DNA from 2 places in the Pseudoalteromonas issachenkonii genome. Region 2 is predicted to be linked to the other one. Evidence: predicted binding sites of a transcription regulator. Region 2 holds the regulator's gene; the other holds the start of a gene.
What was found. The regulator FliA, encoded in region 2, starts transcription of late flagellar genes. The targets are predictions, from matches to a motif close to CTAAAGNTNNNNNNNNNNNNGCCGATA.
Positions count from the first base shown of each region.

Region 1 (4,436 bases), 1.6 Mb from region 2:
AGCTTTTTACTGCCTTCGCGGATGTTGGTATAAAAGCTACCTGATAAAATACGCGCAAAATGATTGGTTAACGCACCGACATTTTCAGATATCGACATTTCGTTATCGTTCAAAATGATCAGCATGTCTGATTTAACATCGCCAAGGTGGTTCATTGCTTCAAAGGCCATACCAGCAGTAATTGCGCCATCGCCTATTACCGCGACTGTTTTACGCCCTTTGCCTTCTTTTTGTGCAGCAATAGACATACCTAACGCCGCAGAAATTGAGGTACTTGAATGGCCAACACTAAAGGTGTCGTATTCACTTTCATCTCTAAAAGGGAAAGGATGCAATCCGTCTTTTTGGCGAATGGTATGCATTTGATCACGACGGCCAGTCAGTATTTTATGCGGATAAGCTTGATGACCCACATCCCAGACCAAGCGGTCATCGGGTGTGTTGTATACATAATGTAGTGCAACGGTAAGTTCTACGGTTCCTAAACCAGACGCTAAATGGCCGCTACTTTGCGATACCGAATTGAGTAAATAGTCACGCAATTCATGGCTAAATGCAGGAAGCTTATCTTGTGCTAAGTCTCGCAAGTGGGCTGGTTCGTTCACCAAATCAAGTAATGGATACTTGCTGCTATCAAGTGTCATGGTTTTTTATATATCCTTCGCTAATATTAACCCTCCTCAAAACAAACGAGGTTTAAAAGGCGACTTAATATTCAGTAATAATTTTATACTAAGAGTTAATACGTTTTAGCTGTATTTAATGGTCACGTTCAATTAAATAGTTAGCCAATGCCGCTAAATCTGTTGTGTCTGCGTCAATGTTAGCTAATGCCTCATGGGCTTGTTGTATTAAATTTTGTGCTTTTTGCTTAGCGCCTAGCATACCTAATAAAGCGGGGTATGTCGCTTTATTCGCTGCAATATCTGACCCTTGTGGCTTGCCTAAAGTAAGCGTATCGCCCTCAACATCTAAAATATCGTCATGAACTTGAAATGCAAGCCCTATAGCGTATCCAAAAGTTGATAAGTTATCTAAAGTTTGTTGGCTTGTATTAGGGGCGCACAGTGCGCCAAGAGTAATCGCACAATTTATTAGCGCACCGGTTTTAAGTTTATGAATGCGTTCTAACTCATCAACAGTAATAACCTTATCGGTTGCTGCAATATCGCGGCCTTGTCCGGCAACCATACCTTGTAACCCCGATGCATGCGCTAGTGCTGCGATCATTTTTAATTGTGCTTCAGTCGAACATTTAAATGTGTGCTTAGCAATAAGTTCAAATGCTAAAGTTTGCAGTGCATCTCCAGCTAAAATCGCTTGTGCTTCACCGTATACAATATGACATGTAGGGCGACCACGGCGTAAATCATCATCATCCATAGCAGGTAAGTCGTCATGCACTAATGAATAACTATGAATACATTCAATGGCTGCGGCAAGTACATCTAAATCACGCTTGTCAGCACCGAGTATTTTACCTGTGGTGTACACTAAAAACGGGCGCAGTCTTTTACCACCATTCATTACACTGTAATGTGTGGCTTCTTTTATAGTATTGTCGCTTTCAAGAGGTTGTTCAAAATAAAGGTTGAGCGTATTAGCTACATCATCTTGAGCGAGTTTTATTTGTTCTTTTATGCTCACGATTATTCCATATCGTTATCAAACTGAGTAAGCGGTGCTTTTTCGTCATTACCCATTAATATCGACACCTTTTGCTCAGCTTGTTGAAGTTTGCCTGAAGATGCGCTCGCAAGTGCAATACCTCGCTCAAATTGCTTTAAAGACTGTTCAAGCGATAAATCACCTTGTTCCATTTCACTGACAATTGTTGTTAACTCTTCTAGTGCTTGTTCGAAACTTAAATTTTCAGGTTTTTTAGTCGCCATCTTTATTTTCAACTTACATAATAAATTTAGACGCCAATTTTAGGGGGAATGCTAAACTAGGTCAAAGAATGATATTGTTTTTTGATAGATAAATGCTGTTGATTGGGTTTTATTGCGTTTCAACGTTATTTTTTAAAATTATTAATTTTGATTAATTAGATTGATTACCTATGTTGATCTAAAATATAACTAATCTTAATTTTACCGTTTATCATAAAAATCACTTAAGTATTTCAGTATCTTGCCGATAAACAATTAATAACAACGCTTGCGAAGAAAAAATATAAAACCTTTGGAGGGAATGTGGATTTAGCAACCATTATTGGGATCCTTGGCGCAATTGGCTTAATTGTCATGTCCATGTTTATGAGTAGTAGCGGTGAAGTCGCTATGTTTTACAATACCCCTTCTGTGGTTATTGTATTCGGTGGTTCCCTTTTTATCGTTTTATCTAATTTTACCATGTCGCAATTTCTTGGCATTGGTAAAGTATGTGCAAAAGCGTTTATGTTTAAAATTGAGCCTCCTGAAGCATTAATCGAAAAAGCGGTAGAATTAGCTGACTCTGCTCGAAAAGGCGGATTTTTAGCCTTAGAAGAAGCCGAAATCCCAAATCCTTTTATGCGCAAAGGCGTTGATATGCTAGTAGATGGGCATGATGCTGATGTGGTACGAGCAACATTACAAAAAGATATTTCGTTAACCACCACTCGCCATGAAATGGGGGCAACCTTATTTAAATCATTAGGTGATATTGCACCTGCAATGGGGATGATCGGTACGTTGATAGGCTTAGTGGCTATGCTCTCGAACATGGATGACCCCAAAGCTATCGGACCGGCAATGGCGGTTGCGTTGTTAACCACATTATACGGTGCGTTTTTAGCAAACGTTGTAGCCATTCCTATTCAGGTAAAACTAGAACTGCGTAAAGACGAAGAGGCCATGAATCAGCGCTTAATTTTAGATGCAGTATTAGGTATTCAAGACGGGCAAAATCCTAAAGTAATTGAAGGGATCTTGAAAAATTATCTAGCTGAATCAAAACGCGCAGTCAATACTGAGGAATAATTATGTCAGATGAAGAGTGCAAATGCCCACCTCCAGGACTTCCTGCGTGGATGGGAACGTTTGCCGATTTAATGTCATTATTAATGTGCTTTTTCGTACTTTTACTCGCATTTTCTGAAATGGATGTACTTAAATTTAAACAAATTGCAGGCTCAATGAAGTTTGCTTTTGGTGTACAAAATAAAATAGAAGTAAAAGACATTCCAAAAGGGACATCTGTTATTGCTATGGAGTTTACGCCGGGTAAACCTGAGCCAACTCCTATAGAAACCATTCAGCAACAAACGGTTGAAATGACCCAACAAATGCTTGAGTTTCAGGCGGGAGATGAAAGCTCCGCAGGTGGACGTCAAGAGCAACGTGGTGAAAAGCGAGGTGGTGAATCAAGCAGTACCTCAGAGGAAGTTGCTGCAGCTACGGCAGTGTCTGCTGCTGATCAAGAGCAAATAAATGACTTAGTTAAAAAAATTGCGCAACAGCTTGAAAAGCAAATTATTGATGGGGCTATTGAGCTTGAATCTTTAGGGCAGCAAATCATAATTCGTATTAGAGAAAATGGCTCGTTTCCATCGGGGAGTGCATTTTTACAACCACAATTTAAACCTATCATTCAAGATATTGGCCGATTACTTAAAGATGTACCCGGTGAAATTACGGTGTCTGGTCATACGGATGACTTTCAGGTATCCAACGAGCTTTACATTAATAACTGGGATTTATCATCTAAACGCGCAGTTGCGGTAGCGAGTGAATTACAAAAAGTTCCAGGTTTTGATAAAACCAGAATGATGGTGGTAGGGCGTGCAGAAACCAGGCCCTTAGTACCTAATGATTCCCGCGAAGATCGCAGACGTAACCGCCGTGTAGAAATATCAATTTTACAAGGCAAGGCAAAAGAGTCAGCGCCAATTGATGTAAGATAGAATGACTTGGCTATGTACCTTTTTTAGCATAGAATGCAACATTCTTAACAAATGTAATGGGGCGAATATGTTGACTAAGTATTGTAGTATGCCTGGTAACGGCGATGGAACTGATGAAGATACAAAAGCTAAGTAAGGTTATTTAGTTTGCCTGAATGGTTTTTGTATTTTGTAAGTATATTAAGCAAAAGCTGGGTTCTTATTTTGAGTCCGGCTATTTTTATATTCTTTATCCTCAAAGATTATTTAGCTCTTAGGTTCGTTGTTATTACTGCCGCTTTTTTCTTATTTGGCACTGTGACCTACTCAAGTTTAATGGCGTTTGATGATGGTATTTATATATACCGTTACCTTGTATGGGCATTAACAGATATTACTTGGATGGCACTTATTGCTTATTGGGGTCTTAAAGATAAAGTGCATTTGTGGCAATGTGTACTTGGGCAGCTTATTGTTATTGGTGCACCCATTCTTCAATTATTTCGCTTAGTTGACCGACACCTTTGGGATTTATCTTATAGCACTGTGATGTATCAAACATTTATGCCTT
Region 1 is NZ_CP011030.1:802,253-806,688, forward strand. Features, by position in the region: gene dxs (1-deoxy-D-xylulose-5-phosphate synthase) at 1-644, opposite strand, end outside; gene ispA ((2E,6E)-farnesyl diphosphate synthase) at 760-1,647, opposite strand; gene xseB (exodeoxyribonuclease VII small subunit) at 1,650-1,892, opposite strand; gene pomA (flagellar motor protein PomA) at 2,196-2,963, shown strand; gene PISS_RS03705 (flagellar motor protein MotB) at 2,966-3,886, shown strand; gene PISS_RS03710 (hypothetical protein) at 4,034-4,436, shown strand, end outside.
Region 1: pomA (flagellar motor protein PomA) is a predicted target of FliA. The motif match lies at 2,116-2,142, and genes of this name have one in related genera.

Region 2 (4,436 bases):
ACGTCGCGACCCGACCCGTGCATGTATGATTGACCGCTTAGTCGGTATGGGGATAGAGAAAAATGTTGCTGAGCAAATGGCATGTTTTGTACCAGACGATGTGTCTCGCCAACAAGGCTGGAAAGCTTTATTGAACATGGTTGAAGATCAAATGCAAACCACGAACAACGAAATACTTCGCCAAGGCGGTGTTTTTGCGTTAGTCGGGCCTACAGGCGTGGGTAAAACCACCACAGTTGCAAAACTGGCAGCATTGGGTGCACAAAAATACGGTGCCGATAAAGTAGCGCTTATTACTACCGATACCTACCGTATTGGTGCTTATGAGCAGCTAGCAACGTATGGTCGTATTATAGGTTGTGGCGTTAAACAAGTTAAAGATGCAAATGAATTAGCAGAAGTTTTATACCATTTACGAAATAAACGTCTAGTCTTAATTGATACAGCGGGAATGAGTCAACGTGATTTACGCTTAACTGAGCAGTTAAACACCTTGATGCGTAATCAGCGTGTTGATATACGTAGTTATTTAGTATTAAGTGCGACGGCGCAAATTAATGTATTACAAGAAACAGTAAGGCACTTTAAAAAAGTACAGCTAAGCGGATGTATTTTTACTAAACTTGATGAGTCATTGAGTTTAGGTGAGATTATTAGTATTGCGATTCAAAATCGTCTCCCAATAGGGTATCTTACTAACGGTCAGCGAGTACCAGAAGATATTAGAGTGGCAAATGCCGAAAAACTAGTAAAAAAAGCTGAGCAATTGTATTTAAAAAGAATAAAAGCACAACAATCACGACACCAATCAGTGGCGTCGAGCACAGTAGAGATGTATGATTAACACAGTTTTAGATCAAGCAAGCGGCCTTCGCAAAATGAGCAAGAATAATAATAACGGCGTAAAAGTTATCGCTGTCACCGGCGGCAAAGGTGGAGTGGGTAAAACGAACGTATCCCTTAACACGGCAATCGCGTTAGGCCAACAAGGCAAACGTGTGCTTGTACTAGATGCTGATTTAGGATTAGCGAATTGTGATGTGATGCTTGGACTGCGCGTTGAGCGTAATTTATCTCATGTTTTATCGGGCGAATGTGAACTTGATGATATTTTAGTCGAAGGTCCCGCAGGCATAAAAATAGTGCCTGCAACATCGGGTTCGCAAAGTATGGTTGAGTTATCACCCTCAGAGCTCGCTGGACTTATTCGTGCATTTAGTGAACTTAACACCGACTTTGATATTTTAATTGTTGATACCGCTGCGGGTATTTCCGATATGGTGCTGAGTTTTTCTCGCGCAGCGCAAGATGTGGTTGTGGTGGTATGTGATGAGCCTACATCAATTACCGATGCCTATGCTTTAATTAAAGTACTTAGCCGTGAGCACGGCGTTTATAAATTTAAAATTGTTGCCAATATGGTGCGTAGTTTACGCGAAGGGCAGGAATTGTTTGCAAAACTTTCAAAGGTTACCGACCGATTTTTAGATATATCAATGGAGTTGGTTGCAACGGTTCCATATGATGAAAATATGCGCAAATCAACGCGCCGCCAAAAAGTAATTGTTGAGGTTTTTCCTGGGTCGCCTGCTGCAATTGCTTTTAAAACACTGGCTACAAAAATTGCTAAGTGGCCAACACCTAGTCAAGCCTCGGGTCATTTAGAGTTTTTCATTGAGAAACTAGTTAGTAACTAACAATGACAATACCGGTGAATAGAGCTATGGGATATCAGTCAACACAAAATTTAAATATGATTGTTGAAAAGCATGCCTCATTAGTCAAAAAAGTGGCGTGCCATTTAATTGCTCGTTTACCGGCCAGTGTGCAGCTAGATGATTTAATTCAATCGGGTATGATTGGTTTAATTGAAGCTTCAAAAAACTTTGATGCGAGCAAAGGCGCAAGCTTTGAAACCTTTGCCGGTATTCGTATTCGTGGTGCGATGATAGACGAAATGCGCCGAGGCGATTGGGTTCCACGTTCAGTTCACAGAAAAAGCCGTTTGGTTGCAGAGACTATTGTTGCGCTTGAGAACAGTTTAAACCGTGAACCTAAAGATAGTGAAGTTGCTGAAAAACTTGAAATTTCGCTAAATGAGTACCATCATATTTTAAACGATGTAAATGTAAGTAAAGTGTTAGGTATTGAAGACCTTGGTATAGATGACGATGTGATTACACCTCATGGCCAAGATTTAGCACTAGACAAACCGTTCAATAATGTTAAAAATGAACGGTTTAATGAGTCTTTACTCAGTGCAATAAAGTCGTTACCGGAAAAAGATGCAATGGTGCTTTCTTTGTACTATAACGATGAGATGAATTTAAAAGAAATTGGGCATATACTCGATGTAAGTGAATCGCGTGTAAGTCAGATACATGGTCAGGCGATGATTAAGCTTAAAGCAAAAATCAATGACTGGATAAACTAGAAGTAAGTAAATAAAGGTTCAGGCCTCACTGGAGGATGTTTTGGATAAAAACATTAAAATTCTTGTTGTTGATGATTTCTCAACAATGAGACGTATTATTAAAAACCTGTTGCGCGATTTAGGTTTTACCAATGTTCAAGAAGCAGATGACGGGTCAACTGCTTTGCCTATGTTGCAAAATCAAGCGTTTGATTTTGTTGTAACAGATTGGAATATGCCAGGCATGCAAGGTATTGATCTTTTGAGGGCAATTCGAGCTGATGAAAAATTAAAGCATATTCCTGTTTTAATGGTTACAGCAGAAGCTAAAAAAGAACAAATAATTGCTGCGGCCCAAGCAGGTGTTAATGGTTATATTGTTAAACCATTTACTGCAGGTACATTGAAAACTAAATTAGAAAAAGTGTTCGAACGCTTAGGTTAATGAGAGGGAGAGGCTTATGTCAGCACCTGCTGCGCCTCAGATTACTTTAGAACAAGCTCGCCAGTTAGTTGTTTTTTTAGAAAATGGTGAGCAAGATAAAGCGAATCAGTTAATTTTAGAAACAGCTTCACAAGAGCAATCACAGTTATTTGCTGAGGTGGGTAAGTTGACGCGTCAACTGCACGAAGCTTTAAAAAGTTTCGAGTTAGACACGCGTTTAACAGACATTACCACTGATGCCATCCCTGACGCAAAAAAACGCCTTAACTATGTCATGGAAATGACAGAAAACGCAGCCAATAAGACAATGGATGCGGTTGAAGCAAGCTTACCATTAGCACAAGAAATCGCTGACGAAATAGCTGATATCAAGCCAACGTGGGATCGTTTAATGAACCGCGAAATAGAGCTTGGCGAGTTTAAATCACTTTGTCATAGTATTGATAAGTTTATGAGCAGTTCTCATCACAAAACCGATGAGTTACAAATGCTGATGACTAATGTGCTGATGGCTCAAGACTATCAAGATTTAACGGGTCAGGTTATTCGCCGTGTTATTGAACTTGTCCGTGAAGTTGAAGAAAGTTTAATTCACCTGTTGACTGCATTTGCAGCGCAAGGTGGTGAGGTTGAACCAACTGAACAACCAGAAAAAATAGAAGATCCCATTGTTGCACAAACACTAGCAGGTCCCGAAGGGCCTATTATTGATAAAGAAACGCGTAATGATGTTGTATCTGATCAAGATGAAGTTGATGATCTATTATCAAGTTTGGGCTTCTAATAGGAGAGTACTGCATGAGCTTTGAAGTCGATGAAGATATTTTACAAGACTTTTTAGTAGAGGCCGGAGAAATCCTTGAGCTTTTATCTGAACAGTTAGTAGAACTGGAAAACAACCCAGATGATACTGAGCTACTAAACGCAATATTTCGCGGTTTCCACACTGTAAAGGGTGGCGCTGGCTTTTTGGCTATGACAGAGCTTGTTGATGCATGTCATGGTGCTGAAAATGTGTTTGATTTACTGCGCCAAGGTGTAAGAACAGTTAACTCTGAATTAATGGATGTGATTTTACAAGCACTGGATACCATTAATGAAATGTTTGCCACGATTAAAAATCGTGACCAGCCAGAGCCTGCTGATCCAGAATTACTTGCAGTACTTCACAAACTTGGACAGCCACCGACAGCAGAAGAGCTTGCCGGCGATTCTGTGGTTGAAGATATAGCTCCTGTCGAAACCCCATCGGTAGAGCCCGAACCAGTTGCAGAGCAACCGAGCAACGATGCTGAAGAAGACCCGTTTGCTTTTGATGAATTATTTAGCGGCCCAGATAGCAGCAGTACTGAGTCTCAGATTGATGAAATAACCGAAGACGAATTCGAAAGCCTACTTGATGAACTTCATGGAAAAGGGCAAGCCCCACAAGAAAAACAATCATCATCAAGTGACAATGATGTCAGTGGTGATATAACTGACGATGAGTTTGACAGCTTATTGGATGAACTTCATGGTGTAGGCAGCTTTGGCGAAGTGAGCCAAGCAACCGCAAGTACACCACAACAAACACCATCA
Region 2 is NZ_CP011030.1:2,435,579-2,440,014, reverse strand. Features, by position in the region: gene flhF (flagellar biosynthesis GTPase FlhF) at 1-844, shown strand, start outside; gene PISS_RS11320 (MinD/ParA family ATP-binding protein) at 837-1,697, shown strand; gene PISS_RS11315 (RNA polymerase sigma factor FliA) at 1,724-2,434, shown strand; gene cheY (chemotaxis response regulator CheY) at 2,475-2,858, shown strand; gene PISS_RS11305 (protein phosphatase CheZ) at 2,875-3,642, shown strand; gene PISS_RS11300 (chemotaxis protein CheA) at 3,657-4,436, shown strand, end outside.